Regions from separate parts of the Pseudomonas sp. LBUM1647 genome, predicted to be linked through region 4. Evidence: predicted binding sites of a transcription regulator. Region 4 holds the regulator's gene; each other region holds the start of a gene.
The links. Region 4 encodes sigma-54, which starts transcription at its own class of promoters, with help from an activator protein. Its sites were predicted from a motif close to ANTGGCATNNANNTTGCTNT; they were not measured.
Positions count from the first base shown of each region.

Region 1: the regulator sigma-54 is predicted to act here: its motif matches at 5,314-5,333, upstream of ACA059_RS27165 (pilin).
Region 2: the regulator sigma-54 is predicted to act here: its motif matches at 1,912-1,931, upstream of glnA (glutamate--ammonia ligase).
Region 3: the regulator sigma-54 is predicted to act here: its motif matches at 1,955-1,974, upstream of flgB (flagellar basal body rod protein FlgB).

Region 1 covers NZ_CP166809.1:5,885,652-5,893,011, reverse strand. Annotated here, with positions in the region: gene ACA059_RS27200 (energy-coupling factor ABC transporter permease) at 1-260, shown strand, start outside; gene ACA059_RS27195 (hypothetical protein) at 324-539, shown strand; gene yacG (DNA gyrase inhibitor YacG) at 543-743, opposite strand; gene coaE (dephospho-CoA kinase) at 740-1,363, opposite strand; gene ACA059_RS27180 (prepilin peptidase) at 1,360-2,232, opposite strand; gene ACA059_RS27175 (type II secretion system F family protein) at 2,234-3,451, opposite strand; gene pilB (type IV-A pilus assembly ATPase PilB) at 3,454-5,154, opposite strand; gene ACA059_RS27165 (pilin) at 5,380-5,790, shown strand; gene ACA059_RS27160 (BON domain-containing protein) at 6,108-6,461, shown strand; gene ACA059_RS27155 (DUF2845 domain-containing protein) at 6,695-6,991, opposite strand; gene ACA059_RS27150 (DUF748 domain-containing protein) at 6,991-7,360, opposite strand, start outside.
Region 2 covers NZ_CP166809.1:344,114-351,473, forward strand. Annotated here, with positions in the region: gene ACA059_RS01590 (DUF4124 domain-containing protein) at 1-108, opposite strand, end outside; gene glnA (glutamate--ammonia ligase) at 409-1,815, opposite strand; gene thiI (tRNA uracil 4-sulfurtransferase ThiI) at 2,146-3,600, shown strand; gene typA (translational GTPase TypA) at 3,740-5,560, shown strand; gene ACA059_RS01610 (YkgJ family cysteine cluster protein) at 5,869-6,312, opposite strand; gene ACA059_RS01615 (glycogen/starch/alpha-glucan phosphorylase) at 6,568-7,360, shown strand, end outside.
Region 3 covers NZ_CP166809.1:1,594,815-1,602,174, reverse strand. Annotated here, with positions in the region: gene flgE (flagellar hook protein FlgE) at 1-289, opposite strand, end outside; gene flgD (flagellar hook assembly protein FlgD) at 321-1,043, opposite strand; gene flgC (flagellar basal body rod protein FlgC) at 1,059-1,502, opposite strand; gene flgB (flagellar basal body rod protein FlgB) at 1,506-1,913, opposite strand; gene cheR (protein-glutamate O-methyltransferase CheR) at 2,317-3,144, opposite strand; gene ACA059_RS07195 (chemotaxis protein CheV) at 3,191-4,123, opposite strand; gene flgA (flagellar basal body P-ring formation chaperone FlgA) at 4,206-4,967, shown strand; gene flgM (flagellar biosynthesis anti-sigma factor FlgM) at 5,118-5,444, shown strand; gene ACA059_RS07180 (flagella synthesis protein FlgN) at 5,493-5,960, shown strand; gene ACA059_RS07175 (flagellar brake protein) at 6,053-6,799, shown strand; gene ACA059_RS07170 (MFS transporter) at 6,870-7,360, opposite strand, start outside.
Region 4 covers NZ_CP166809.1:1,030,459-1,037,818, reverse strand. Annotated here, with positions in the region: gene lptC (LPS export ABC transporter periplasmic protein LptC) at 1-356, shown strand, start outside; gene lptA (lipopolysaccharide transport periplasmic protein LptA) at 343-891, shown strand; gene lptB (LPS export ABC transporter ATP-binding protein) at 891-1,616, shown strand; gene ACA059_RS04555 (RNA polymerase factor sigma-54) at 1,801-3,294, shown strand; gene hpf (ribosome hibernation-promoting factor, HPF/YfiA family) at 3,369-3,677, shown strand; gene ptsN (PTS IIA-like nitrogen regulatory protein PtsN) at 3,690-4,154, shown strand; gene rapZ (RNase adapter RapZ) at 4,157-5,014, shown strand; gene ACA059_RS04535 (HPr family phosphocarrier protein) at 5,030-5,305, shown strand; gene ACA059_RS04530 (ZIP family metal transporter) at 5,314-6,207, opposite strand; gene ACA059_RS04525 (superoxide dismutase) at 6,238-6,849, opposite strand; gene ACA059_RS04520 (DUF2753 family protein) at 6,851-7,279, opposite strand; gene ACA059_RS04515 (class II fumarate hydratase) at 7,307-7,360, opposite strand, start outside.

The DNA.
Region 1 (7,360 bases), 2.0 Mb from region 4:
CCGGTTTTTTTGCAGCGGCGCTGTCGGCGTTGCTGTGCCTGCTGCTGGCGCTGTGGTTGCTGTGGTTCGACGAACGTTTCGCCATGCCCTATTGGCTGGAAGATTTTGTCGGTTATCTGTGGCTGCTGATTTTTCCGGAAGCGTTCATCAACGGCATGGTGGTCAGTGCGCTGGTGGTGTTTTGCCCCGAGTGGCTGGAGACGTTCAATCGCACGCGCTACCTTTCGGCACCCTGGAAAGACGACGATCCCAAATCTTGATCCACATCAAAGGCAAAAGCCGCTCACGAATCCATGCTCTGGAAAACCTTCAGGAGCATCGAAATGAGTGTCTACGAATGGGCAAGGCAGGAGTTGCGTCACAGTCTGGATGGGGCGCAGGAAGTGGGGTTTGATCCGGGGTTGAGCCTGCGTGCCTTGCTCAGTGCAGTGGTGCAACAGAGCAAGGCAGTGCGCAGCGCCGAAGACCTGGCCGATGAGTTGCGTTTTCTTGCGGAAAACCTCGATGACAGCCAGGACTATGGTTTTATGCGGCCTTGAAGATCAGTGACGCGGCTCGAAGTCTTCGCTGAACAGGTCGTCTTCGGCATCCGGGCTGACCGGAATCTTGTGTTCTTCCGACGCCCAGGCGCCCAGGTCAATCAGCTTGCAACGGTCCGAACAGAATGGCCGGAATTTGTTTTCCGGGCTCCATTCAACAGGGGCGCCGCAGGTTGGGCAATCGACGGTTGGGGTTTGGCTCATGACTGGCCTCCACGCAAAGTAAGGTAAAAGTGATGCAGGCGTTCGACCTCGCTGTGCAGCCAGGCGAGGTCGCGGTCATTGACCACCACCTCGTCGGCGTGGCTCACGCGGTCCTGTCGGCTGGACTGGGCCTTGAGGATCGCCTGGACCTGTTGCTCGCTGGTCTGGTCACGCTGCAGGGTGCGCTCGATCTGCAATTGTTCCGGGGCATCGATCACCAGGACTCGTTGGGTCATGGCGTACTGCCCGGACTCGATCAGCAGCGGCGAAACCAGAATCGCGTAAGGCGATTGTGCCTTGGCCAGATGATCGGCGATTTCCTTGGCGATCAACGGATGCAGCAACGCTTCGAGCCAGCGGCGTTCCTCCGGTACTTCGAAGATCAGTTTGCGCAACGCCGCGCGATCCAGCTGCCCGTCGGCTTGCAATACGCCGGGGCCGAAGTGTTCGGCGATCCTGGCCAGCGCCGGGCGCCCCGGCTCTACCACCCAACGCGCCGCGTGATCGGCGTCCACCACGTGCACGCCCAGGTCGATGAAGTGCTGGGCAGCCGCGCTTTTGCCGCTGCCGATGCCGCCGGTCAGGCCGAGAATCCAGGGTTTTTCCACAGGGGTATTCATTTCAAACCGACAAACTGCCAATAGAAGTCGGTTATTTGACCACCCCAGAGCAAGGCAATCCAGCCGGCAATTGCCAGAAAGGGTCCGAAGGGGATCGGCGTGGAGGTTTTCGCGTTGCGCAAACGCAGCAAAATCACGCCGACAACGGCGCCCACCATCGACGATAACAGGATGGTCAGTGGCAGGATCTGCCCGCCACCCCAGGCGCCGAACATCGCTAACAGCTTGAAATCACCGTGGCCCATGCCGTCCTTGCCGGTGATCAGCTTGAACAGCCAGAACACTGACCACAGCGCCATATAGCCGGCCACCGCGCCCCACAATGCGTCATGCAATGGCACGAACAGGGCGAAGCTGTTGACGATCAGCCCCAGCCATATCAGCGGCAGCACCAGCACATCCGGCAGCAGTTGGTGCTCGGCGTCGATCAGGCTCATGGTCAGCAACCCCCAACTCAGGAGCAGCGCCATGCAGGCCTGCCAGCCGAAACCGAAATGCCAGGCGATGAACGCCGAGAGCAGACCACAGGCCAGTTCGGTCAACGGGTAGCGTTTGCTGATGGCTGCCGTGCAGTTCGAGCATCGACCCCGTAAAAACAGATAGCTGAGTACCGGAATGTTTTCCCAGGCGCGGATTCGATGGCCGCAATGTGGGCACTGGGAGTGGGGCAGGATCAGGTTGAAGGTCGGCAGCGGTGTTTCGCCTGGCAAGCCCAACACTTCACGAGCCTCCTCACGCCATTCGCGGTCCAGCATTTTTGGCAGGCGCCAGACCACCACGTTGAGAAAGCTGCCAATCAGCAGGCCGACCAACATGGCTGCGATCACGAAGGTCAACGGGTGGAGGCTCAGAATATCGTTCAAGGGCATGTCAGATCGCTGAGCCGAGCTGGAAGATGGGCAGGTACATCGCAACCACCAGGCCACCGACGATAACACCCAGCACCACCATGATGAACGGCTCCATCAGGCTGGTGAGGTTATCAACCATGTTGTCCACTTCGTCCTCGTAGAAACTCGCGACTTTGTCGAGCATGTCGTCCAGCGCGCCGGATTCTTCGCCAATGGCTGCCATCTGAATCGCCATGTTGGGAAAGATGCCGGAGGTGCGCATGGAAAAATTCAGCTGCATACCGGTGGATACGTCCTGCTTGATACGCAGCACTGCACGCTTGAATACGATGTTGCCAGTCGCGCCGGCCACCGACTCCAGGGCTTCCACCAGCGGCACCCCGGCGGCGAAGGTGGTCGACAGTGTGCGGGCGTAACGGGCCACGGCAGACTTGTACATCAGCGTGCCAACCAACGGCAATTTCAATAACCAGGTGTCCATCCGGTCCCGAAAGCCCTGCGACGTTTTAAAGGCGTGGCGCACGCCGAAGATCAGCGCGATCAGCAGGCCGAGCAACATCCACCACCACGCCTGCATGAACTCCGACAAGCCAATGACCATCACAGTGAAAGCCGGCAATTCGGCGCCAAACCCTTCGAACACCGACTTGAATTGCGGCACCACCTTGACCAGCAGAATCGCGCTCACAATGATCGCGATGAACACCACCGCCAGCGGGTAGGTCATCGCTTTCTTGATCTTGGCTTTGAGGCTTTCGCTCTTTTCCTTATAGGTCGCCACTCTCTCCAGCAGGGTATCGAGGGCACCGGCCTGCTCGCCGGCATCGACCAGGTTGCAGTAGAGCTCATCGAAGTATTGGGGCTTTTTACGCAGGGAAGCGGCGAAGCTGTTACCCGCCGCGACTTCCTGTTTCACCTCGTCAACCAGTGTGCGCATGGCCGGGTTATCAAAGCCTTCACCGATGATGTCGAAGGACTGCAACAGCGGTACGCCGGCCTTCATCATGGTCGCCATCTGCCGGGTGAACAGAGCGATGTCCTGGGCCTTGATGCGCTTGCCCAGGTTGAAAATCGAGGTGGACTTCTTGCGTACCTTGCCGGGGTTGATGCCCTGCTTGCGCAATTGGGCCTTGATCAACGCGGGATTCTGACCGCTCAACTCGCCCGTCATTTTGGTGCCTTTGCGGTCTGTGCCTTCCCAGGCGTAGACGCTGATTTTTGCTGCTTTGACCGCCATATTCAGTCCTTGGTGACCCGGTTGATTTCTTCAAGGCTGGTGATGCCTTGCATGGACTTGAGCAGGCCTGACGTGCGCAGGTCGTTGAAGCCGTCTTTACGCATCTGACTTTCGATTTCCAGTGAATTGCCTTCGGCCATGATCAGCCGTTGCAGGTCCTGTGTGTTCTTCACCACTTCATAAATCCCGACTCGTCCTTTGTAACCGCCGTTGCACTGATCGCAACCGACAGGCTCATAGATCGTGAATGAGCCGATGCGTTCCTCGGGGAAGCCTTCCTTGATCAGCGCTTCCCGGGGAATCTCGATGGGCTTCTTGCAATGGCTGCACAACTTGCGTGCCAGGCGCTGGGCAATGATCAGGCTGATCGAGGTGGCAATGTTGAAACCCGGGATGCCCATGTTGTGCAGGCGAGTCAGGGTTTCGGCGGCGCTGTTGGTGTGCAGGGTCGACAGCACCAGGTGACCGGTCTGGGCGGCTTTGATGGCGATTTCGGCGGTTTCGAGGTCGCGGATCTCGCCGACCATGATCACGTCCGGGTCCTGACGCAGAAACGAGCGCAGCGCTTGGGCGAAGTCCATTCCCTGCTTGGGATTGACGTTGACCTGGTTGATGCCTTCCATGTTGATCTCCACCGGGTCTTCGGCGGTGGAGATGTTGATGTCCACGGTGTTGAGAATGTTCAGCCCGGTGTAGAGCGACACAGTCTTGCCCGAGCCGGTCGGCCCGGTCACCAGAATCATCCCCTGCGGCTGCTTGAGGGCGGCCATGTACAGGTCTTTCTGGTCGGGCTCATAGCCGAGGGCGTCGATGCCCATTTGAGCGCTGGACGGGTCGAGGATCCGGATCACCACTTTCTCGCCCCATAGGGTCGGCAGGGTGTTAACCCGGAAGTCGATGGATTTGCTCTTGGACAGGCGCATCTTGATCCGCCCGTCCTGGGGCCGGCGCCGTTCGGAGATGTCGAGGCTGGCCATGACTTTCAGCCGCGCTGCGATGCGATTGGCCAGGTGAATTGGTGGCTTGGCGACTTCACGCAAAATACCGTCGGTGCGCATCCGCACACGGTAGGTTTTTTCGTAGGGTTCGAAATGCAAGTCGGAAGAGCCGCTTTTGATCGCGTCCAGCAACATCTTGTGGACGAAGCGCACCACGGGCGCGTCATCGGCATCCTGGCCGGCGATGGCGTCTTGTTTGTTGTCATCGATCGACTCGATGTCCACGCCATCGAGGTCAACGTCGGCCATGTCTTCCAGGCCGGTGCCTTGGGTATCGAAGAATTTCTCGATGGCGTCGCTGAGCTTGTCGTCCTCCACCAGGATGGCTTCGGTATTCAGCCCGGTGCTGAACTGGATGTCATTGATGGCTTGATGATTGGTCGGGTCGGAAACGCCCACGAACAACTTGTTGCCGCGCCGCCATAGGGGCAGGGCGTGGTGCTGACGGATCAGCTTCTCGCTGACCAGACCCTTGGGCTGGGTCTCCTTGTTCAGGCAGTTGAGGTCCAGCAAGGCCATGCCAAAGTGTTCCGAGGCAATCTCGGCCACTTGGCGGCTTTGCACCAGTTTGCTCTGCACCAGGTAAGTGACCAGGGAGATGCGATTGCGTAGGGCTTGCTGATACGCCTGTTGCGCGCTTTTGTCAGTGAGCAGCTCGGCCAGGACCAATTGCTTGGCCAAACCGCTAAGGGCGATGTCATTCATTGGGATACCGGACGCAGACAGTTCATGACTTATAGCCTAGTCAAGCGGAGGAACCAAACCAGCGGCGTTCAGGTGACATAAAGTGTCAGATAGTGCGGATTCTGGGGGTAGGGAAGGGCGTTGTGTTGGCCTCATGCCCCTATATCAGGGGACGAAGGGCTTGGCATGAGCTGTGCTGTGGCTAGTTCAGATCATGAGATTTCGACTCATGCATGGAGCTTGTCTATGAATACTCAAAAAGGTTTTACCCTGATCGAACTGTTGATCGTGGTGGCGATCATCGGGATTCTGGCGACGGTTGCGCTGCCGCAGTATTCGAAGTATCAAGCGCGGGCGAAGGTAACCGCCGGTCTTGCTGAAATATCGGCACTGAAGGTCCCCTTCGAAGACATTATGAATCAAGGTACTAACCCCACCCTCGCTCTGATCGGCGGCAAGGTGACCACAGGCAATTGCACGATTACGGCCTCGGGTACCGCCTCTTCCGGTGTTGGCACTATTGGCTGTGCGATCCTCAATGCACCAGGTCAGGTGCTCGGCAAGACCATCACGCTTTCGCGCACGCTTGCCGGTGGCTGGACCTGCGCCTCGACAGTACTCAAAGAGTACTCGCCTACTGGTTGCCCCGGCGTCTGATCGATTGCCAAGTCTGTCCCATGCCCCGCCTTTCACGACGCGGGGCATTTTTTTGTTCGTTAATTGGGGAACGATTCAAATAATCAAAAAACCCCCGACAATTCATGGCCTTAGGCCTGTGCTAAAACCCGCAACTTGCATGTACAAAATTTCGAAGTCTTGCATTTTGCATGATTTCGAAAATCCTCTGTTTTTATAAGGTGCTGATTTATAAGGGTTTGTCGCCTGTCTCAAAGTTGGCACAGCGTTCGCAATATCTCTGGTAACCCTGCTGACAAGACACGCAGCAGACTTTATGAAAAACAGGAGTTACTCGTATGAAGAAGTTCGCTATCGCTGCCGCTACTGCTACCGCGCTGACCCTGACCCTGGCCAACGCTGCATTTGCACAGACCACCACCACCCAAGCCCCGATGACTCTGGCGGCGGGTGAAATGACCAAGGCCACGGAAGCTACTTCCGATACTTGGATCACTACCAAAGTCAAAAGTGACTTGGTGACAGAAAAAGGCATTCCTGGTACCGACATCAAAGTCGAAACCAACAAAGGTGTTGTATCCCTGTCATCCACCGTTTCGGTGACAGACGCTCAGAAAGCCACTGCTGTGGCCATCACCAAGAAAATCAAAGGCGTCAAAGCGGTCTCCGCTGACGGCCTGAAAGCCGAGTAAGGCAAGGCTTCTCGCCTGGACTGGGAGAAGGCGCGACAGGCGGGCCGAGCAATACGTCTGCCGCCTCTGGAGAGTTCATGCGAAGGCCATAAGGATGTGGCCATTACAGGCCCCGGCATTCGTGTCGGGGCCTGTTCTATTTGGCAAACGCAAAAGATCGCAGCCTCCGGCAGCTCCTACAGGGTGTACACATTCCACTGTAGGAGCTGCCGGAGGCTGCGATCTTTTGATTTTCAGTTACCGCGCTTGCTGGTGATCTGCTTCAATCGATTACCTTCAAAACGCAGGTACTGGTACATCCCGCCGTTGGGCCCGTAGGTCCATTCCTCGACTTGAAACTCTTCCCGTCGGTTGGCGCTGCGCTTGTAGCCCAACAGATCGCGGCTGACCGGTTCACCACATTTCTGCAGCACTTCACTGGACCTGTCTCCAACACTGACCAATTGACTGCCGCAGCGCAGGGTATCGGCTGCCGAGGCCTGACTGGCGGCCATCGCCAGGGCCAGGCTCATCAGCCATTTCGCGCCCATCACTCGGCGTCCAGATGCAGCGGCGTAACCACTCGACCGTCACTTTGCGCTTCGCCGAGGTTAGCGTCGATGAAGTACACGCGGTCATCGGCCAACTGACCCTTGTCGACCAGATAGTCCTTGATGCTGCTGGCGCGCTCCTGACCCAACTCACGCAACAGCACGTCGCTGGAACTCCAGAACTTGATCACGCCTTCGCGCATTTTTACCGTGCGTTCTTCCTTGCCAAGATCCTTCCATTCGGCGGGTGGCTGCGTTTTTAGGCGCGTGCGGTAGATCCCTTCCAGCAGTGGACCTTTTTCGTTATCCGGTACTTGCAGCAATGAAGCCTTAGCCGGGACCTTGTCACCGCGGCGCTGGAGCGTTTTG
Region 2 (7,360 bases), 690 kb from region 4:
CGGTTGATTGCTGTAGGCGGTGTTGCCGTCGGCGTCGGTGTACTTATAGATCTGCGCGGCGGCGGGCAAGGCGATCAGCAGCAGGATGAATAGAAAACCACGACCCATAAAATCGACCAGAAACGAAGGCGTTGGGTTGCAGCATAGGTCAGGGGCGGTGGTTGACCCAAGTTGTTAACATTTGGGCATGATTTAACGAATATCTCCCAGACACCACAACCCCCCTGTGGGAGCGAGCCTGCTCGCGAAAGCGCCAAGTCAGTCAATATCAATGTTGAATGATCACCCGCCTTCGCGAGCAGGCTCGCTCCCACAGGGTTCATCACCAATCTCTGAATCCCGGGCATAAAAAAGGCCTCCCGAAGGAGGCCTCTTTTTTGTCACGCCGCTTGCGCAGGCGCTACTGGATTAGCAGCTGTAGTACAGCTCGTATTCCAGTGGGTGTACAAAGGTACGTACTTTGATTTCTTCTTCGCTTTTCAGGGCGATGTAAGCGTCGATGAAGTCGTCGCTGAAAACGCCGCCTTTGGTCAGGAACGCACGACCTTTGTCCAGCTCTTCCAGGGCTTCTTTCAGGCTGCCGCAAACTTGTGGGATCTCTTTCGCCTCTTCAGGCGGCAGGTCGTACAGGTTTTTGTCAGCTGCGTCGCCAGGGTGGATCTTGTTCTGGATACCGTCCAGGCCGGCCATTACCAGGGCAGCGAAGGCCAGGTACGGGTTGGCTGCTGGATCCGGGAAGCGAGCTTCGATACGGCGAGCGCGAGGGCTGGACACGTAAGGAATACGGATCGAAGCGGAACGGTTGCGAGCCGAGTAGGCCAGCATTACTGGAGCTTCGAAACCTGGGACCAGACGCTTGTAGGAGTTGGTCGACGGGTTGGTGAAGCCGTTCAGTGCTTTACCGTGCTTGATGATGCCGCCGATGAAGTACAGGGCGGTGTCGGACAGGCCGGCATAGCCTTCGCCAGCGAAGGTGTTCTTGCCATCTTTGGCGATGGACAGGTGGACGTGCATACCCGAACCGTTGTCGCCGTACAGAGGCTTAGGCATGAAGGTTGCGGTGCGGCCATAAGCGACAGCCACGTTGTGTACGCAGTACTTCAGGGTCTGAACTTCGTCAGCCTTGGCTACCAGGGTGTTGAACTTCACGCCGATTTCGTTCTGACCGGCAGTCGCCACTTCGTGGTGGTGAACTTCGATGACCAGGCCCATTTCTTCCATGGCGTTGCACATGGAGGTACGGATTTCGTGGTCGTGGTCGAACGGCGGAACCGGGAAGTAACCACCTTTGATACCTGGGCGGTGGCCATGGTTGCCGCCTTCGATGTCCTGGTCGGACATCCACGAACCTTGTTCGGAGAAGATTTTGAACATCGAGCCGGAGATGTCGGACTTGAACTTCACTTGATCGAAGATGAAGAACTCAGGCTCCGGGCCAACGAAAACGGTATCGCCGATACCGGTCGACTTCAGGTATTCCTCGGCACGCTTGGCGATCGCACGTGGGTCGCGATCGTAGCCTTGCATGGTCGAAGGCTCGATTACATCGCAAACGATGATCAGCGTTGGGTCTTCGGTGAACGGGTCGAGAACGGCAGTGCTGTCGTCCGGCAGCAGGATCATGTCGGAAGCTTCGATGCCTTTCCAGCCAGCGATGGAGGAACCGTCGAACATTTTGCCTTCTTCAAAGAAAGCGTCATCCAGCGCGTCGCGAGCCGGCATGGTCACGTGGTGCTGAGTGCCTTTGGTGTCCGTGAAGCGCAGATCAATCCACTTGACGTCATGATCTTTGATGAGTTGAACCGACTTCGACATAGTGTCCTCCGGGTGGCTTCGGGCTTAGTAGTGGATGCCCTTAGAATGTGGGTGATGCCGGCGCGAATACTCTGCCAAGGCAACCTGCCTCACAAGGGAGCAAATTGCATGCCAGTGCCCCACCATGGGTTTTTTGCCCCAATTTCACGCTTATAAAGGAACAAAGCAGCGCATTACTGAAAATCGCGCCCCGTAATGTAGCGTTAAATTCAACAAATGACCTGTTTTGGTGCGTGCAAAACCTTCTGAACATTAACTGGTTAAACCTTGAGCAATTTCCGCTATAATCCGCGCCCCCCTTTTTCGGCTGGCCCAGCGCGCGCTGTTTTCATGAAACTAATCGTAAAAGTCTTCCCCGAGATCACCATCAAGAGCCGCCCGGTACGGATGCGTTTCATCCGCCAGTTGGCCAAAAACATCCGTACCGTGCTCCGCGACCTGGACCCGGCTGTGGTGGTGAACGGTGTGTGGGACAATCTCGAGCTTGAAACCCGCGTGGCCGAGCCCAAAGCCCTGAAGGAGATGACCGAGCGCCTGAGCTGCATGCCGGGCATCGCGCATTTCCTGCAGGTCGACGAATACCCGTTGGGCGACTTCGACGACATCGTCGCCAAGTGCAAGCAGCACTTTGGTGATGCGTTGGCGGGGAAGATTTTTTCGGTGCGCTGCAAGCGTGCCGGCAAGCATGAATTCAGTTCGATGGACGTCGAGAAATACGTCGGCAGCCAACTGCGTCGTCAGTGCGGCGCCGCCGGAATCTCGCTGAAAGAGCCGGAAATCGAAGTTCGCATCGAAATTCGCGACAAACGGTTGTTCGTGATCCACAACCAGCACAACAGCATCGGCGGTTATCCGCTGGGTGCACTGGAACAGACACTTGTGCTGATGTCCGGCGGCTTCGATTCCACTGTTGCTGCTTACCAGATCATGCGCCGCGGGCTGATGAGCCATTTCTGCTTCTTCAATCTGGGCGGACGAGCCCATGAACTGGGCGTTATGGAAGTCGCGCACTTCATCTGGAAGAAGTACGGCAGCTCCCAACGCGTGTTATTTGTGAGTGTGCCGTTCGAGGAAGTACTGGGAGAAATTCTCGGGAAAGTCGATAACAGTCATATGGGCGTAGTTTTGAAGCGTATGATGTTGCGCGCTGCTTCCCGTATTGCCGATCGGCTGGAGATCGATGCGCTGGTCACCGGCGAAGCGATTTCCCAGGTGTCGAGCCAGACGCTGCCGAACCTGTCCGTGATCGACTGCGTGACCGACAAGCTGGTCTTGCGTCCGCTGATCGCCAGTCACAAGCAGGACATCATCGACCTGGCCAACGAAATCGGTACTGCCGACTTCGCCAAGCACATGCCGGAATACTGCGGGGTCATCTCGGTGAACCCCAAGACCCACGCCAAGCGTCCACGCGTGGAGTACGAAGAACAACAGTTCGACATGGCAGTACTTGAGCGTGCGCTCGAGAACGCCAAACTGGTGCCGATCGATCGCGTGATCGACGAATTGGGCCAGGACTTGCAGATCGAAGAAGTCAGCGAAGCGCTGGCTGGTCAGATCGTCATCGACATCCGTCATCCGGATGCCGCTGAAGACGACCCGCTGGGCCTCGTTGGCATTGAGGTACAAACGATGCCGTTTTATGCATTGAACGCTCGTTTCAAGGAACTGGACCCTACTCGCCAGTACCTGCTGTATTGCGACAAAGGCGTGATGAGTCGCCTGCATGCCCACCATTTGCTCAGTGAGGGGCATGCCAATGTGCGCGTTTATCGACCGAGCTAAGTGCCCGGGGCTGTTTGCCTGTGGCCTGCGTCACCGGCCCCCCGACGCCGCCGTCAAGCTGTAACGGCTTTGCCGGACTCTACTGTTAATCGCTGCCAAGACTTGTCAGCACACCGAATCCTCTGATCGAGATACACAAGTGATCGAAAATCTACGCAACATCGCCATCATTGCTCACGTTGACCATGGTAAGACCACCCTGGTAGACAAACTCTTGCGTCAATCCGGCACCCTGGAGCGCAACGAGCTCAACGACGAGCGCGTGATGGACTCCAACGACCAGGAGAAAGAGCGCGGTATTACCATTCTGGCGAAAAACACCGCCATCAACTGGAACGGCCACCACATCAACATCGTGGACACCCCGGGCCACGCCGACTTCGGCGGCGAAGTTGAACGCGTAATGTCGATGGTTGACTCCGTTCTGCTGCTGGTTGACGCTCAAGACGGCCCTATGCCGCAAACCCGTTTCGTGACCAAGAAGGCTTTCGAAGCCGGCCTGCGTCCAATCGTGGTCATCAACAAGGTTGACCGTCCAGGCGCGCGTCCGGACTGGGTTCTGGACCAGATCTTCGACCTGTTCGACAACCTGGGTGCTACCGAAGAACAGCTGGACTTCAAAGTCGTCTACGCCTCGGCCCTGAACGGCATTGCCGGTCTGGAACACACCGACATGGCTGAAGACATGACCCCGCTGTACCAGGCGATCATTGACCACGTACCGGCTCCAAAAGTTGACCGTGACGGTCCGTTCCAGATGCAAATCTCGGCACTGGACTACAACAGCTTCCTGGGTGTTATCGGCGTTGGCCGTATCGCCCGTGGTCGCGTCAAGCCGAACACTCAAGTTGTGGCTATCGACGCCGACGGCAAGCGCCGTAACGGTCGTATCTTGAAGCTGATGGGTCACCACGGTCTGCACCGTATCGACGTTGACGAAGCAGCTGCCGGCGACATCGTCTGCATCAGCGGCTTCGACCAGCTGTTCATCTCCGACACTCTGTGCGACCCACTGAACGTCGAAGCGATGAAGCCGCTGACCGTTGACGAACCAACCGTTTCCATGACCTTCCAGGTTAACGACTCGCCGTTCTGCGGTCGTGAAGGCAAGTTCGTCACCAGCCGTAACATCAAAGAGCGTCTGGACAAAGAACTGCTCTACAACGTTGCCCTGCGCGTTGAAGAAGGCGACACCGCCGACAAGTTCAAAGTCTCCGGCCGTGGTGAGCTGCACCTCTCGGTGCTGATCGAAACCATGCGTCGCGAAGGCTTCGAAATGGGTGTTGGTCGTCCGGAAGTGATCATCCGCATGGTTGACGGCGTCAAGCACGAACCGTACGAAAACGTGACCATCGACCTGCCAGAAGAATCGCAAGGTTCGATCATGGAACAGATCGGTATCCGTAAGGGCGACCTGACCAACATGGTTCCGGATGGCAAGGGCCGTGTGCGCCTTGAGTACAACATCCCGGCTCGTGGCTTGATCGGTTTCCGTAACGAGTTCCTGACCCTGACCTCCGGTGCAGGCATCCTGACCTCGATCTTCGACCGTTACGACGTGATGAAGTCCGGCGACATGTCCGGCCGTCAGAACGGCGTGCTGGTTTCGGTTGCTACCGGTAAGGCTCTGACTTACTCGCTGGAAACCCTGCAAGCTCGCGGCAAACTGTTCCTGGGTCACGGTGAAGACGTGTACGAAGGTCAAATCGTCGGCATCAACAGCCGCGACAACGACCTGGGCGTCAACCCAACCAAAGGCAAGAAGCTCGACAACATGCGTGCCTCGGGTAAAGACGAAACCATCGCTTTGGTTCCGCCTATCCGTTTCACCCTGGAACAAGCTCTTGAGTTCGTGCAAGAAGACGAACTGTGCGAAGTCACTCCTAAGTCCATCCGTCTTCGTAAGAAGATCCTGGGCGAAAGCGAGCGTACCCGCGCTGCCAAGAAAGCCGGTAACTGAGTTTCGACTTAGTTAGCTGCTAAAAAAAACGCCCCCGACCGCAAGGTCGGGGGCGTTTTTGTTTGTCTGGCTGTAGCGACTCGTTCGTCTCTGTAGCAGCTGTCGAGCTCCAGCGAGGCTGCGTTATGTGGCGAGGGGATTTATCCCCGTCCGGCTGCGCAGCAGTCGTAAAACCATTGCATGCGGTGTGTCAGACAAAACGGGGCTGCAAGCTTGGGGCCGCTTCGCGACCCAACGGGGATAAATCCCCTCGCCACATAACGCAGCCTCGCTGGAGCTCGACAGCTGCTACGGGGATCGAGGTGGGGTTAAAACTTCTCGAGAGTGCGGCGGCTCTCGCTGGTCTCACGCGCCACTTCTTTAGGCTTGTAAGCGCAATACCCCGGCCGCGGCCCGATTTTCGGGTGGTTGCGGCAAGTATCCGGGCGCTTTTCATAAATAGTGCACAGACGGCTCTTACGATCCAGGTACAGGCAATCGTTGTTGCTCATGCGCTGAAGGGTGAAGATCTCGGACTTCTGGTTGTAACGCTCGACGATCCCTTCCTTCTGCAGGCGCTTGGCGATGTTCTTCGGCGGCTCGCCGCGCTCGAATTCATCGACGATGCCGATACGGATCAGATCCTTGATCTTGACCTCGACCGGCAGGGTGCAGCAGCTGGAAACGCACGAACCACACATCGGGGCGGAGTACTTGGCCCAGGTATCGAGGCGATCGATCTCCGCGGCGGCGATCAGGTTGGACTTCATCATCGGTTGTTACCAGCGTGCATCAGGGCGCGCGATCATACCGGGACTGGTGGATTTTTGAACAACCTTTCGCCAGATTTTTTCGTATGCCGCCCAATAACACCTGTAACCCGGCACGGCCCCTGCATTCTTTCCGGTGCGCGACAAGGTAATGTCGATCTATCTCGCACTATCAGGAAAAACTGCCGAACCAGAGTTCCAACGGCCTGTCAGACCGTCTAGGCTCAGACAATTCCAAGCTCGCTCGAGGTCCTATCGATGACTCAAGAACCACTTGTTCGCGAAGCAGAGGTGGCCGCATTCCGCGACGCCGTCTTGACCAAACTCACCTACGCGGTGGGCAAAGACCCGGATCACGCCTTCGACCACGACTGGTTCGAAGCCATTGCCCTGGCGGCGCGCGATCATATGGTCGAGCACTGGATGGATCACACCCGGCAGATTTACCGCAAAGGTCAAAAGCGGGTTTATTACCTCTCCCTCGAATTTCTGATCGGCCGTCTGCTCTACGACAGCCTGAGCAACCTTGGCCTGCTGGACGTCGCCCGCGAGGCCCTGACTGAGCTCGGCGTCGACCTTGAGCGCATCCGCCTGCTGGAGCCCGACGCAGCGCTGGGCAACGGCGGCCTCGGTCGTCTGGCCGCGTGCTTCATGGAAAGCATGTCGACCCTCGGCATTGCCGGCCACGGTTACGGCATTCGTTACGAACACGGCTTGTTCCGCCAGGCCATCGTCGACGGCTGGCAACAGGAACAGACCGAACACTGGCTGGATTTCGGTAACCCTTGGGAGTTCGAACGGCCAGAGGTTGTTTACCCGATCGGTTTCGGCGGCAGTGTCGAAACCGTCACCGACGAAGCGGGCAAGTCCAAGCAAGTCTGGACGCCAGCGGAAACCGTTCGCGCGATTGCTTATGACACGCCGGTCGTCGGCTGGCGCGGGGCGAGCGTCAACACGCTGCGCCTGTGGCGCGCCCGGGCCATGGAAGATTTGCACCTGGAACGCTTCAACGCCGGCGACCACTTGGGCGCCGTAGCAGAAGTGGCCCGGG
Region 3 (7,360 bases), 560 kb from region 4:
AACCGTTCTCGCTCAGCACGAAGAAGCCGGAACCGTTGATACCCATGTCCAGCACGTTGCCGGTGTTGTTGACGTCGCCCTGAGTGAACTGCTGGGAAACGTTGGCCAGGCGCACACCGTTACCGATGGTTTTGCTGCCGGAACCCAGCTTGGTAGCCGAGTAAACGTCTTCGAATTCCGCACGGGACGATTTGAAACCGGTGGTCGCGACGTTGGCGATGTTGTTGCCGGTCACGTCCAGTTGTTTGTTGGCTGCATAGAGACCGCTAAGGCCGATATTGAAAGACATATTCCACTCCTTTGTGCCGTGTTAGTCGGCTCTACATACCAATAGTTTGTACTTTGGACAGGGCGATGCTGCCGGCCCCGGCCAGGTTGAGCATCAACTCGCCGCCCGTCTGGCTGATGGTCACGCTGTTGACGGTGGCCGGCAGGTACGTCACCAGCGAGGTCGCCTTGCCGTCGTAGGTCGCCGTAGCGCCGAAGGTATAGGTACCCGCCTTGGCCACTTCGCCTGCATCGTTTTTGCCGTCCCAGATGAAAGTGGAAGTACCGGCGACCTCGCTGCCCAGGTCGATGGTGCGGACAACCTTGCCATCGGCATCGGTGATCTTGACCTTGACCGGGTCCACCGACGCCGGTACGGCAATGGTGCCGCTGAAACTCTTGGAGGTATCGACCACCGACTTGTCGCCCGGTGCAATAACCGAACGCCCGACCAGCGACGATGCCTGCAATGCCTGGGACGAGTTGTAATTGCTTGCCAGGCCACTGACGGTATCGTTGAGCGTGGTGATGCCTTCCAGGCTACTGAACTGGGCCAACTGGGCGACGAACTCGCCGTTGTCCTGCGGTTCCAGCGGATTCTGGTTTTTCAGTTGCGTCACCAGCAACTGCATGAACGCGTCCTTGCCCAGGGCCTTTTTGCCGGTGGCGCTGTTCGTTGCCGCCGCCAGGCCGTCGGCACTGGTGTTGGTCTTGATCGAGGAGTTGGCCAGGATGTCCTTGAGGCTCAAACCACTGGTGGTATCGGTAACACTCATCTGAGTCGCCCCTTATCACTGACCGAGGGTCAGGACCTTCTGCATCATGGTTTTGGCGGTATTCATCATTTCGGCGTTGGTCTGGAACGAACGGCTCGCGGAAATCATGTCAGCCATTTCTTCCACCACGTTGACGTTCGGGTAGTAGACGTAGCCCTTGGCGTCGGCCGCCGGATGGTTCGGCTCGTAGCGCGCCTCAAGGTTGCTCTGGTCTTCGACCACGCCCAGCACTTGCACGCCTTGACCGGCCGCGTCCTGGTTCTGGAACAGCGAATCGCTGCCGCCGCTCTGACCGCCCTGGAACATGGTGGCGAATACCGGGTGCCGTGCACGGTAGGTCTGGTCGATGCTCGACGAGACGGTCTCGGCGTTGGCGATGTTACTGGCGACGGTGTTCAAGCGAGTGGTCTGGGCACTCATGCCGCTACCGGCAATGTTGAAAACACTGGCTAGAGACATGACTTACTCTCCACGAAGGGCTGACACCAGCCCTTTGAATTTGCTGTTGAGCAGGGTGAAGCTGGCCTGGAAGTTGACCGCGTTTTCCGCGTAGTTCGACTGTTCCAGCTGGGCGTCCACGGTGTTCTGGTCGATCGACGGTTGCATCGGCGTGCGATACATCAGCGACTCGTCGCCATTGCCCAGGCCTTCGGCTTCGATATGACGGCTGTTGGTCATGTTCAAGGCGAAAGATCCGCTCTTGGTCTTCTCGTTCTGTGCGGCGAGCACTTTGGAGAAGTCCAGATCCCGAGCCTTGTAGTTCGGGGTGTCGGCGTTGGCGATGTTGTTGGCCAGGACTTCGGCACGCTGAGCGCGGAAGCCCAGGGCTTGTTCGTGGATACCGAGCGCTTTATCGAAGCTGATGCTCATGTCGGAAACCTTCGGGTGACCTGATTTTTCGTAACATGGACATAGCAAGCGTCGTGCCAATTGAAAAAAAGGCCGTAAACCGGGGCTTTGCGGGCAGTGGCAATGTGGCAATGCCAGAAAAGCGGCAACCGATTTCCGCCGCCTGCCGCTTTTCTGCCGCTTTACACGGTCTGTAGAACACCACCTGACCCCGTGGCGAGGGGATTTATCCCCGTTCGGCTGCGAAGCAGTCGTAAACGCGGTTTTACTTTGAAATGCCGGGGCCGCTTCGCAGCCCAACGGGGATAAATCCCCTCGCCACGGGGCTCGCTCCTACAGGGAATGGGCGGTGGGTTTGAGGAATGAGCTGGCAAAAAAAACGGGAGCCCCTGAGGACTCCCTTTTTTTTGATGACGCCAACGAATCACTTCGCCTGGTAAATGATCCCCGGGCTGCACTGGACCATCTGGTAATGATCCGGCAAACCGTTCAGTGCCTCGGAAGCACCGAGGAACAGATAACCGCCCGGCTTCAACGTGCTGTGAATGCGCAACAGGATGTCCTTCTTCACCTCGGCGGAGAAGTAGATCAGTACGTTGCGGCAGAACACGATGTCGAACTTGCCGAGACTCGCGTAGCTGTCCAGCAGGTTGAACGAGCGAAACTCCACCCGGCTCTTGATCGGCGCCTTGATGGCCCAGCGTCCCGGCCCTTTCGGGTCGAAATAACGTTGAAGGCGCTCGGGCGACAGGCCACGGCCGATGGCCAGGCTGTCGTACTCGCCGGTCTTGCAGTTGGTCAGCATGGTGCCGGACAGGTCGGTGGCAACGATCTGCACGCCCATCTTCAACTGGCCCATGTTCACGCGCTCGAACTCATCGATCGACATCGACAGCGAATAGGGTTCCTGACCCGACGAACAGGCCGCCGACCAGATCCGCAGACGCTGGCCAGGGGCGGCCTTGATCGCTGCGGGCAGCACCTTGTTCTTCAAGACTTCAAACGGATAGGTATCACGAAACCACAGGGTTTCGTTGGTGGTCATGGCATCCACCACCATCTCGCGCAAACCGCTGCGCGGCTGGGTCTGGATGCGCTGGACCAGCTCACCCAAGGACTTGATGCCTTGCTGTTCCATCAGTTTGTTGAGACGGCTCGAGACCAGGTACTGCTTGTTTTCACCGAGCAAAATGCCACAGGCTTTTTCCAGGAAGACCCGGAACTGTTCGAAATCCAAATTACCCGTAGACAAAGATGCCGCCTCTTAAATCGTATTAACCGTTAGGGGCAGAAGGCCCCTAGCTGATGTCTGCTGCTTTGATCCGGTTGACTACCCGGGATGCCAGGTCATCAGGACGGAATTTGGCAAGGAAGTCATCGGCACCGACCTTCTTGACCATCGCCTGATTGAATACACCCGACAACGAAGTATGCAGGATGATGTGAAGCTTTTGCATGCGAGGGTCGTTGCGGATCTCGGCCGTGAGGGTGTACCCGTCCATCTCCGGCATCTCGATGTCGGAAATCATCATCAGGAACTCTTCTTCCGGCTTCTTGCCCTCGTCGACCAGCTTGCGCAGGTAATCCAGCGCTTGCCGACCGTCGTTCAACGCCACCACTTCGACACCGACCGTTTGAAGGCAACGGCTCACTTGCTTGCGCGCCACCGACGAGTCATCGACCGTCAGTACTCGCAAAGAGAGCGCCTTGTGCTGGGTTTCGACATCCACCACGCCAACGGAAATCGCTTCCGGTGTCGGCGCCACTTCTGCCAGCACTTTCTCGACGTCGATGATTTCGACTAACTGATTGTCGACCCGAGTCACAGCCGTCAGGTAATGATCGCGTCCCGTGCCCTTGGGTGGCGGATGAATCTCCTCCCAATTCATGTTGACGATGCGTTCCACCGACCGCACCAGGAAACCCTGGGTCTTGGTGTTGTACTCCGTGATGATCACGAAGGGATTGCTTTGATCTTTCAGCGCACCGGAACCGGTCGCCATGGCCAGATCAAGAATCGGAATGGTCGCCCCCCGAATATTTGCCACACCGCACACGACAGGACTGGATTTTGGCATCAGCGTCAGTTTCGGGCATTGCAGCACCTCCCGAACCTTGAACACGTTGATCCCATACAGCTGCTGGCCGTCGAGACGGAACAACAACAGCTCAAGGCGATTCTGCCCTACCAGTTGCGTGCGCTGGTTTACCGCATCCATTACACCAGCCATGCACAGACTCCTACACCAACGCTTAAGTGTGTTGCGACGCGCATTCATCACTAAACGGCACGGCGCTTGCTTTTTAACTCTTATGAACACAGAACCGACATTTTTCCGACGCCTGACATCAAACGCCCGCAAATTGCTTTGCGTGGTGTCGGCCGTCTGCCTGTTCAACGCTGGCTGCCCTGCCCTTGCTGACGCGGTTACCTTGCCTGACATGCTTATCGGCGTCACTCAGGGCTTTCTTGAATTCACCGTAGAAGACTATCTGGCGACCAGTCAAACGGAAGGCCGCTACGAGATCGAGGTCAAGCAGCTTGATCCGCGGCTGCGCATGCCCATGTGCGACAAGGAATTGACAGCGTCCCTGGAGAGCCCGGCCACGCCGCTGGGCCGGGTTACGGTCAAGGTGCGCTGCGAGGGCGCGTCGCCCTGGACGGTCTTCGTACCCGCTCAAGTGCGCCTGTTTCGCGACATTGTGACCACCACCCGCCCGCTGCGACGCGCCGGTATCGTCGAGCCCCAGGATGTGACCCTGCGCGAGCGTGACATCAGTCTGATCAGCCAGGGTTACCTGACTTCCGTCGACCAGGCGATTGGGCAGAAGCTTACCCGACCAATGGTCGCCGACCAGGTCATGACCCTGGTGCACATTGAACAGGCAGAAGTCATCAGCAAGGGCGACCAGGTGGTGATTACCGCCCGCAGTGGAACGCTGAGCGTGCGCATGCCGGGTGAAGCGCTGTCCAACGGCGGCTTGCGCGAACAGATTCGGGTGAAAAACCTCAACTCCCAGCGGGTCATCAAGGCGCAAGTCACCGCACCCGGCCAGGTGGAAGTGGCCATGTAGAACACTGGCGCGCCGCTCGACTGTTCCCTAGACTGTGCCCTATGCAGGGCAAGCGCTGACGCGCGCAAGCTCATTGATAATTGGGCCTAAAGTTTTTCCGGGTATGGCCGAAAACATGGCAAGCGTCCAAATACCCAGAGGTTTTTTGTCATGGTCATCGATTTCAGCCGTTTGAACAGTTCCTCGTCACTTACCGGTAGTACACGTACCAGCGCAGCAAAGGAAACCGCCGAAGCCGGCAAATCCACGCCGCTGAATACCCCGGCCGAACAGGCCAGTACCGTCAAAAGCGGGGAATCGGTACATCTCAGCAATGAGGCTCAACAGTTGCAGAAGGTCACTGACAAGCTGCGCGATCAGCCTGCCGTCGACAACGCCCGCGTGGCCGAGTTGAAAGCAGCGATTGCCGATGGCAGCTACAAAGTCGACAGCAACCGTGTAGCCAGCAAACTGCTCAACTTCGAAGCCCAGCGCTAGGCCAAGGCCTGCGCCAGGCTTTTGGACGCTTAAAACCCAAGGCCAGCCATGCACGACACTAATTTACTGCAACTGATCACCGACGATTTCGCTCCAGCACAGCACTTGCTGGAGTTACTGCAAACCGAGTCCCTCGCCTTGCACGGTCGCGACATGCCACTGCTCGAAGAGATTCTGGCGCAGAAACAGGCATTGATCATTTTGCTCGATCAGCATGGCCGCAAGCGCAGTGAAATCCTCGCCAGCCTCAACCTGCCGACCAATCGCGATGGACTGGAGCAACTTGCCAGCCATTCGAGCATTGGCGATCAGCTGTTGGAGCAGAGTGATGTATTGACCGATCTTCTGGCTCAGTGCCAGGCGGCCAACGTCAAGAATGGCCAGTCGATCCTGGTGCAGCAGGCCGCGACGGCCAATCAGCTGAAAATCCTCAACGGCGGCGAGCCGCCAGCGCTCTATGATGCACGCGGATCAACCTCCATGCTTGCGAAGCCGCGCCCGCTCAGTCAGGCTTGAGGCTGCTGAAAAGTGCGCACTATCAAGACGCGAAACATGCTGGCAATATGCTAGCCAGTAGTAGTCATATTTTGTCTGGAGATTGATGAACCGTGTTCAATGCCTTAAGCGCGGAAGATGCTCCGCAGCCACCCAAGGTGCTCACCACGCCGTTGGAGATCTCCGGCAACCTGCGCCAGCTGCAAGACAGCCATGATCCGCTGATCATCACGTTCCATGAGCGCAGCCAGCGCTTCCAGAGTTATCTGGTGGACATTGACCGTGACAGCAACATGATTGCCCTGGACGAAATGATTCCCCGCGACGGTGAACGCTTCCTGCTGGCCGGCGAACCGTTCAAGGTCGAAGGCTTTCACGACGGCGTGCGTATTGCCTGGGAAAGCAACGGCCCGTTGACCATCGACGAATCCGGTGGCGGTCGCTGCTACCGTGGCGCCCTGCCCGCCGAGGTGGTTTACCACCAGCGTCGTAATGCATTCCGCGCAGCATTGAAGCTGGCACAACTGGTCAACGTCGATCTGGGCGGTGAAAAGCTCAAGTCGCCGATCAGCGGCAAGCTATTGGACATCTCCGCCACCGGCTGCAAGTTGCGCTTCGAAGGCGACATCACGGGCAGCCTGCAACTGGGCCAGGTCTATGACCGCTTCATCGCCGCCCTGCCCTTTGGCAACATGACGGCACCCGTCGAGCTGCGTTACCTGCACTTCGAAGAAAGAATCTCCACCACCTTCGCCGGCGTACGCTTTCACAACATGAGCGGGCTGGTGCAGCGGCAGGTCGAGCGGTTCGTCTATCAGCTTCAGCGCGAAGCGCGGCGCTTCGATAAAGACGACATGTAATAAGGCGCGTCAATAGAAACGGGCAGTCCCTTGCGGTGACTGCCCGTTTTTTTATGCGGTGTTTTTATGCTTAAGGCCTGGCCTCGGTAAAACTTTGCTCGCGAGGTGCATCAGGGTCTTCGGGCGGCGGATCGGTTTCGGGCTCTGATTCAGGTTCCGGGTCCGGCTCAGGGTTGATCGGGTTCTGCATCTGATCCTGAACCACCTGCTCATCGACACGGGGGTCAAGGCAAGCCACCAACGGCGAACTCGACATACTGTCCGGCATGGCGACGTGATGCAGCGGCGCATCGTCGACCACATGCAGGTTGGTCACCGCTTTCGGGCGAATTCGCCACACCAGCACCAACGCGAAGAAGCTGAAGAAGGCATAGAGCATGTGGCTGCCGAACAGCTTCATCAGCACCCCGGCCACCAGCGGCCCGATACTGGCGCCGACACCGTAGGTCACCAACAGCATCGCTGTCAGGGACACCCGACGATCACCTTCGACGTGGTCGTTGGAGAATGCCACCGCCAGCGGATAGAGGCAGAACATCACCAGCGAACAGCAGAACCCGG
Region 4 (7,360 bases):
AACACCTGAAAGCTACCGAAGTGACGCTGCTGACCAATCCCGACCTGAACATGTTCCGCGGCACCGAGTTTCCGTGGCATGTCCAGAGCGAGCACGGCGAAGTGAATCCCGACGGCACTCAGGTCGAACTGATTGACTCGGTGCGCATCACGCGCTTCGACGAGAAAAACCGCAAGACCCTGATTACCACCACCCGCATGACAGTGTTCCCGCAGCAGCAATATGCGCAGACCGAGCAACCCGTTAGAATCGACGGCGCTGGTGGTGTGTCGACTGGCAAGGGAATGAAAGCGTATTTGAAAGAAAGCAGGATACACCTGCTATCGAACGTAAGAGGACAGTATGAGGCTCGTTAAAACCCTCCCTATTTTGCTCGGTCTGAGCGCAGCACTGGGAAGCGTGAGCGCCTGGGCTCTGCCGAACGATCAAGAGCAGCCTATCCGCATCCAGGCCGACGATGCCCAACTGGACGACAAGAATGGTATTGCCACCTATAAAGGTGACGTGATCATTACCCAGGGCTCGATGATTGTTAAAGGCAATACTGTGACCATCACCCGTACCCCGGCCGGCGACATCGACGTGGTGACTTCGGTGGGCAATCTGGCCTACTTCGAGCAGATGCAGACGGCTGGCGACACTAAGCCTGTTCAGGGCTGGGGTGTGACTATTCAGTACCACGCCTCGCAAAACCGCGTCGTGCTGATCGACAAGGCAAAAGTTGTCGACAAGGACAACAACGTCACCCAAGGCGAAAAAATCGTCTACGACACCGAGAAAAAGCTTGCGAGCGCCGGGCGCGCTACGGGCAGCAAGGTCACCGAGGCGCGTCCGCGTATCGATATGGTGATCCAGCCGAAGCCGAAAAACGACACGAAAAAGGCCCAGTAATGGCAACTCTGAAAGCTCAGCATCTGGCCAAGAGCTACAAGAGCCGCCAGGTCGTGCGTGACGTCAGCCTGTCGATCGACAGCGGTCAGATCGTCGGCCTGCTGGGTCCCAACGGCGCCGGCAAGACCACCTGTTTCTACATGATTGTTGGCCTGGTACAGGCCGATCAGGGCCGCGTACTGATTGATGACCTGGATGTCAGCCACCAGCCTATGCACGGTCGTGCGAAGGCCGGTATCGGCTATCTTCCGCAAGAAGCATCGATCTTCCGCAAACTCTCGGTAGCCGACAACATCATGGCGATCCTCGAGACCCGCAAGGAACTCGACAAGGCCGGTCGTCGCAAAGAGCTGGAAAGCCTGCTGCAGGAATTCCACATCAGCCACATCCGCGACAACCTCGGGATGAGCCTGTCCGGTGGTGAACGCCGCCGTGTGGAAATCGCTCGAGCACTGGCTACCAACCCGAAATTCATCCTGCTCGACGAACCGTTCGCCGGCGTGGACCCGATTTCGGTGGGCGACATCAAACAGATCATCTATCACCTCAAGGCCAAGGGCATTGGCGTGCTGATCACTGACCACAACGTCCGTGAAACCCTGGATATCTGCGAAACCGCCTACATCGTCAACGATGGCCAGCTGATCGCCGAAGGTGACTCTGCCACCATCCTGGCCAACGACTTGGTCAAGGAAGTGTATCTGGGCCATGAGTTCCGCCTGTAAGCACTGAGGTGTCTGGCTGGTTGCTCGGGCGCTTGTCTCGATAAAAAATCAACATTTTTTTATTGTTACAGCGCTCTAGGCAAACGCTGCAGTTTCGGGCATATAATTTGCTTATGTTTGGCGCTCCGGCGCCCTGTAGTGGATGGCGCATGTGCGCCGGCGAATAAGGTGTTAAGCCCCTGCCATGAAACCATCGCTAGTCTTGAGAATGGGCCAGCAGCTGACGATGACACCGCAGCTGCAACAGGCCATCCGCCTGCTCCAATTGTCGACCCTGGACCTGCAACAGGAAATCCAGGAGGCCCTGGAGTCCAATCCGATGCTCGAACGCCAGGAAGAAGGCGACGACTTCGATAACGCCGACCCCTTGGCCGACAAAGCCGAACAGCAACCCAACGCTGACATTCAGGAGCCCTCCTACCAGGAAACCGCCCCGACGGTTGATAACCTCGAGGAAGGCGACTGGAACGAGCGCATCCCCAACGAACTGCCCGTCGATACCGCGTGGGAAGACGTCTACCAGACCAGCGCCAGCAGCCTGCCGAGCAACGATGACGACGAGTGGGACTTCACCACCCGGACATCGGCCGGCGAAAGCCTGCAAAGCCACCTGCTGTGGCAACTGAACCTGGCCCCGATGTCCGACACCGATCGCCTGATCGCCGTGACCCTGATCGACTGTATCAACAATCAGGGCTACCTGGATGAAACCCTCGAGGAGATTCTCGAAGCCTTCGACCCGGAACTGGACATCGAACTGGACGAAATCGAAGCCGTCCTGCACCGCATCCAGCAATTCGAACCCGCTGGCATCGGCGCCCGCAACCTGGGCGAATGCCTGCTGCTGCAATTGCGCCAGTTGCCCGCCAAGACGCCTTGGCTGGTCGAGGCCAAACGCCTGGTCACCGATTACATCGACCTGCTCGGCAGCCGCGATTACAGCCAGCTGATGCGTCGCATGAAGCTCAAGGAAGACGAACTGCGCCAAGTGATTGAACTGGTGCAGAGCCTCAACCCGCGCCCAGGCTCGCAAATCGAGTCCAGCGAAGCCGAATACGTCGTTCCCGACGTGATCGTACGCAAGGACAACGAGCGCTGGCTGGTGGAGCTGAACCAGGAATCCGTGCCACGACTGCGGGTCAACGCTCAATACGCCGGTTTCGTGCGCCGCGCCGACACCAGCGCCGACAACACCTTCATGCGCAATCAGTTGCAAGAGGCCCGCTGGTTCATCAAGAGCCTGCAAAGCCGCAACGAAACCCTGATGAAAGTAGCTACTCAGATCGTCGAGCATCAGCGCGGCTTTCTTGAATACGGCGACGAAGCCATGAAACCGCTGGTCCTGCATGACATCGCCGAAGCGGTGGGCATGCACGAGTCGACGATTTCACGGGTGACCACGCAGAAATTCATGCATACCCCCCGGGGCATATATGAACTGAAATACTTTTTCTCCAGCCACGTCAGCACCTCCGAGGGCGGTGAATGCTCGTCCACGGCGATCCGCGCGATCATCAAAAAACTGGTTGCCGCGGAAAATCAGAAAAAGCCGTTGAGTGACAGCAAGATCGCTGGTTTACTGGAGGCACAAGGCATTCAGGTGGCTCGCCGCACCGTCGCCAAGTACCGCGAATCCCTCGGGATCGCGCCTTCGAGCGAACGCAAGCGGTTGATGTAGAGCCACGCCACAGCGTTCCAGTGGCAGGCATTTCTGCCTGCCGCTTTATGCACTGGCAACGAAGGAGAAGCTGTATGCAAGTCAACATCAGTGGACACCAACTGGAAGTGACCGAACCTCTTCGCACCTACATCGGCGAAAAACTCGAACGATTAGAGAGGCATTTCGACAAGATCACCAACGTGCAGGTCACGATGACGGTCGAAAAGCTCAAGCAGAAAATCGAAGCCACGCTGCATATTCCCGGCAATGAAGTGGTCGCAAACGCGGAGCATACCGATATGTACGCGGCGATCGACGCACTGACCGACAAGCTGGATAAACAACTCAAAAAGCATAAGGAAAAGACCCAAAGCCTCCTCCAGGGCGCGACCGGTCGTTAACACTCCCAACCCATGATCCGACTTGAAAGCATCCTGACCCCCGGCCGTTCCCTCGTGAACGTGCCGGGCGGCAGTAAAAAGAAAGCCCTCGAACAAATTGCCAACCTTATCCACAAAGAAGTGCCGGATCTGGAGATGCAAGATGTCTTCGAGGCTCTGATTGCCCGTGAAAAACTCGGCTCAACCGGTTTTGGCAACGGCATCGCCATTCCACACTGCCGCTTGAAGGGCTGCACCTCGCCCATCAGTGCCCTGATGCACCTTGATGCACCCATCGATTTCGACGCCATCGACGGCGCCCCAGTTGACCTGCTGTTCGTTCTGCTGGTCCCGGAAGCCGCTACCGATGCGCACCTGGAGTTACTGCGCCAGATCGCCAGCATGCTCGACCGCAAGGAAGTGCGCGAAAAACTGCGCAGCGCCCCGAGCAATGAAGCCTTGTATCAGGTTGTCCTGGACGAGCAAAACGGTCATTAATCATGCGCTTGATCATCGTCAGTGGCCGCTCCGGCTCAGGTAAAAGTACCGCACTCGATGTTCTCGAGGACAACGGCTACTACTGCATCGACAACCTGCCCGCCGGTCTGTTGCCGGAACTGGCCGAACGCGCGTTGATTCACACCGAGCTGGCACAACCGCTGGTTGCCGTATCCATCGATGCGCGTAACTTGCCGAGTCACTTGTCGCGGTTTCCCGAACTACTGGAAGAAGTGCGCAGCCGGCATATCCAGTGTGATGTGCTTTATCTGGACGCCGACGAAGAAACTTTGCTCAAACGTTTCTCGGAAACCCGCCGTCGTCACCCGCTGAGCAATGCCAATCGCTCGCTGGCCGAGGCCATCAACGATGAGACCGCCCTGCTCGGACCGATTGCCGACCTCGCCGATCTCAAAGTAAACACCACCAACCTGAACCTGTATCAGCTGCGAGATACCATCAAGCTGCGCCTGCTGAACCAGCCGGAACCCGGTACGGCGTTCTTGGTGGAGTCTTTCGGCTTCAAGCGTGGCATGCCGGTGGACGCTGATCTGGTGTTCGACGTGCGCTGCCTTCCGAACCCTTACTGGAAGCCAGAGTTGCGCGATCAATCCGGGCTCGACCAACCAGTTGCCGAGTACCTGGCGGCACAGCCGGACGTCGAAGAGATGTTCCAGGACATCTCCACCTACTTGTTCAAGTGGCTGCCCCGCTTTGCCGCCAGCAACCGCGCTTATGTCACCATTGCCATTGGCTGCACCGGCGGCCATCACCGCTCCGTCTACCTGACCGAGCGTCTGGGCCACGCCCTGCAAAAAACCCTGAAGAACGTCCAGGTCCGCCACCGCGACCTCAGCTAAAGGATTCACACCGCGATGCCTGCTCTGGAAATTGAAATCATCAACAAGCTGGGCCTGCATGCCCGCGCTTCTGCGAAGTTCGTCGGCGTCGCCGGTGAGTTCAAGGATTGCACAATCCGGGTCGGACGTACTCCCGAGTCCATGGTAGACGGAAAAAGCATCATGGCCATGATGATGCTCGCTGCCGGCAAGGGAACAATAATTCACCTGAGTACCGAAGGTGAGCAGGCTGACGAAGCCTTGCAGGCTTTGGTGGATTTGATCAAGGACTACTTCGGCGAAGGCGGTTAAGCACTCGCCTAGGCGAGCGCAGTATCCATCACCATCATCAAGCAAAACCCGATAAGCAACCCAAGACTTGCAAGCTTGTCGTGACCATTGCGGCGCGACTCGGGAATGACTTCATGGGTGACTACCAGCAACATTGCGCCGGCCGCCAGTGCCAACCCCAAGGGCAACAACAATTCGGCCAGGCTCACTAGCCAGGCGCACAACAACGCGAAGACCGGCTCGACCAGACCTGACGCAGCACCAATCAGGAACGCCTTGACCCGCGACATCCCTGCCCCGGCCAAAACCAGCGCGATCACCAGACCTTCCGGCACATCCTGCAAGGCGATGCCCATGGCCAGGCTATTGGCGTCGGGCATGCCACCCCCCGCCGACACACCGACCGCCATGCCTTCGGGGATGTTGTGGGCAATGATCGCAAACACAAACAACCAGATTCGCGGCGGGATGACCGGTCGCTCCAGCGTGCCTACGAGCATTTCCGGCGACGCACCTGACACCTTGCGATCAACCAGGAACAATCCAAACGCACCCAGCATGATGCCGAAACTGATCAGCCCGCTGGCCGCCCAAGGCGTCAGCCCCAGGCTTTCAGCGGCAGAGATCCCCGGAACGATCAACGAAAACGCTGTCGCCGCGAGCATTACCCCGGCCCCGAAGCCCAGCAGCGTATCGCTGACCGTCTGGGGCATCCGTCGAATGACCAGCACGGGCACCGCGCCCAAGGCAGTGCCCAAAGCGCAGATCGCCCCGCCTTGCAGCGCGCGCAGCAGTTTCGGCTCGAGGTCCAGCCACGCCAAGCCTTGGGCAACCAATAACGTCATGCCTGCCAGCAGTAACAGCGATCCGAATGCGTAACGAAACATTCGTCCACTTCCGATCGCCAGTGTTTCAGTGCCCATAGCCAGCCTTGGATTGTTTTTGCAGAAGTCTTAAACCAGTGCAGCCTGATAGCGCGCAGCGACTTCAGGCCAATTGATCACGTTGTAGAACGCGTTGATGTATTCCGGGCGACGGTTCTGGTACTGCAGGTAATAAGCGTGCTCCCAGACATCCAGGCCGAGGATTGGCGTATTGCCGTTCATCAATGGACTGTCCTGATTGCCGCTGCTTTCAACGACCAGTGTCTTTTGCGGCGTCACACTGAGCCATGCCCAGCCGCTGCCGAAACGAGTCAGCGCGGCTTTGGTGAAGGCTTCCTTGAAACTGCTCAGGCCGCCCAGTTGCTCATCGATCGCCTCAGCCAAGGAGCCTTCAGGATTGCCGCCGCCGTTGGGCGCCATCACTTCCCAGAACAGCGAATGGTTGGCATGCCCGCCGCCCTGATTAATCACCGCCGCGCGCAGCTTCTCCGGCAGTTGCTGGACAGCAGACACCAGTTTCTCCACCGGCCACTCGGCAAACTCGGTGCCTTCGACCGCCGCGTTGAGGTTGTTGATGTAGGTCTGGTGATGCTTGGTGTAGTGGATTTCCATGGTCTGCGCATCGATGTGCGGTTCCAGGGCATCGTAGGCGTAGGGCAAGGCAGGCAAGGTAAAAGCCATTTCAATGAACTCCATGATGTAGGGGCGCAGGCGAGGCGGCATCGATGTGCAGCAATCGATGCGTACGCGGATATTCGCCGTGTTCGCTGATGAAATTCAGCAGCTCGACGTAGGTTTTGCTGCTCTGGCGCAACGCTGCTTCACGCAGGGCCGGCGCCAGTCGTGGGTCCTGCATGGTCTGCAACAATCGCTGATGGATGGCGCACAGGTACTCGGCGCTCTCCTCAGGCTGGTTCAGACGCAAATGCAGATCCGCCAGGTTGTGGTGGGAAATCACGCAGGCCGCCACCGCTTCGTCGGCATCTGCCCAGCGCTCGAACAACACCTGGGCCAGAGCCAATGCCTGCAAGTAAGCCTCGCGGGCATCGACCAGTTCGCCCAGCATGAAACAGCGATTAGCCCTTTCGATCGTGCGTTTCCAGTGCTCCATGGTGAGCCTCCAAAGCGGTTGCGGGGATTACACGCCGCCTGCGGTGAGTTTTTCCGGGTCCAGCAAGACCTCAAGCTGGCT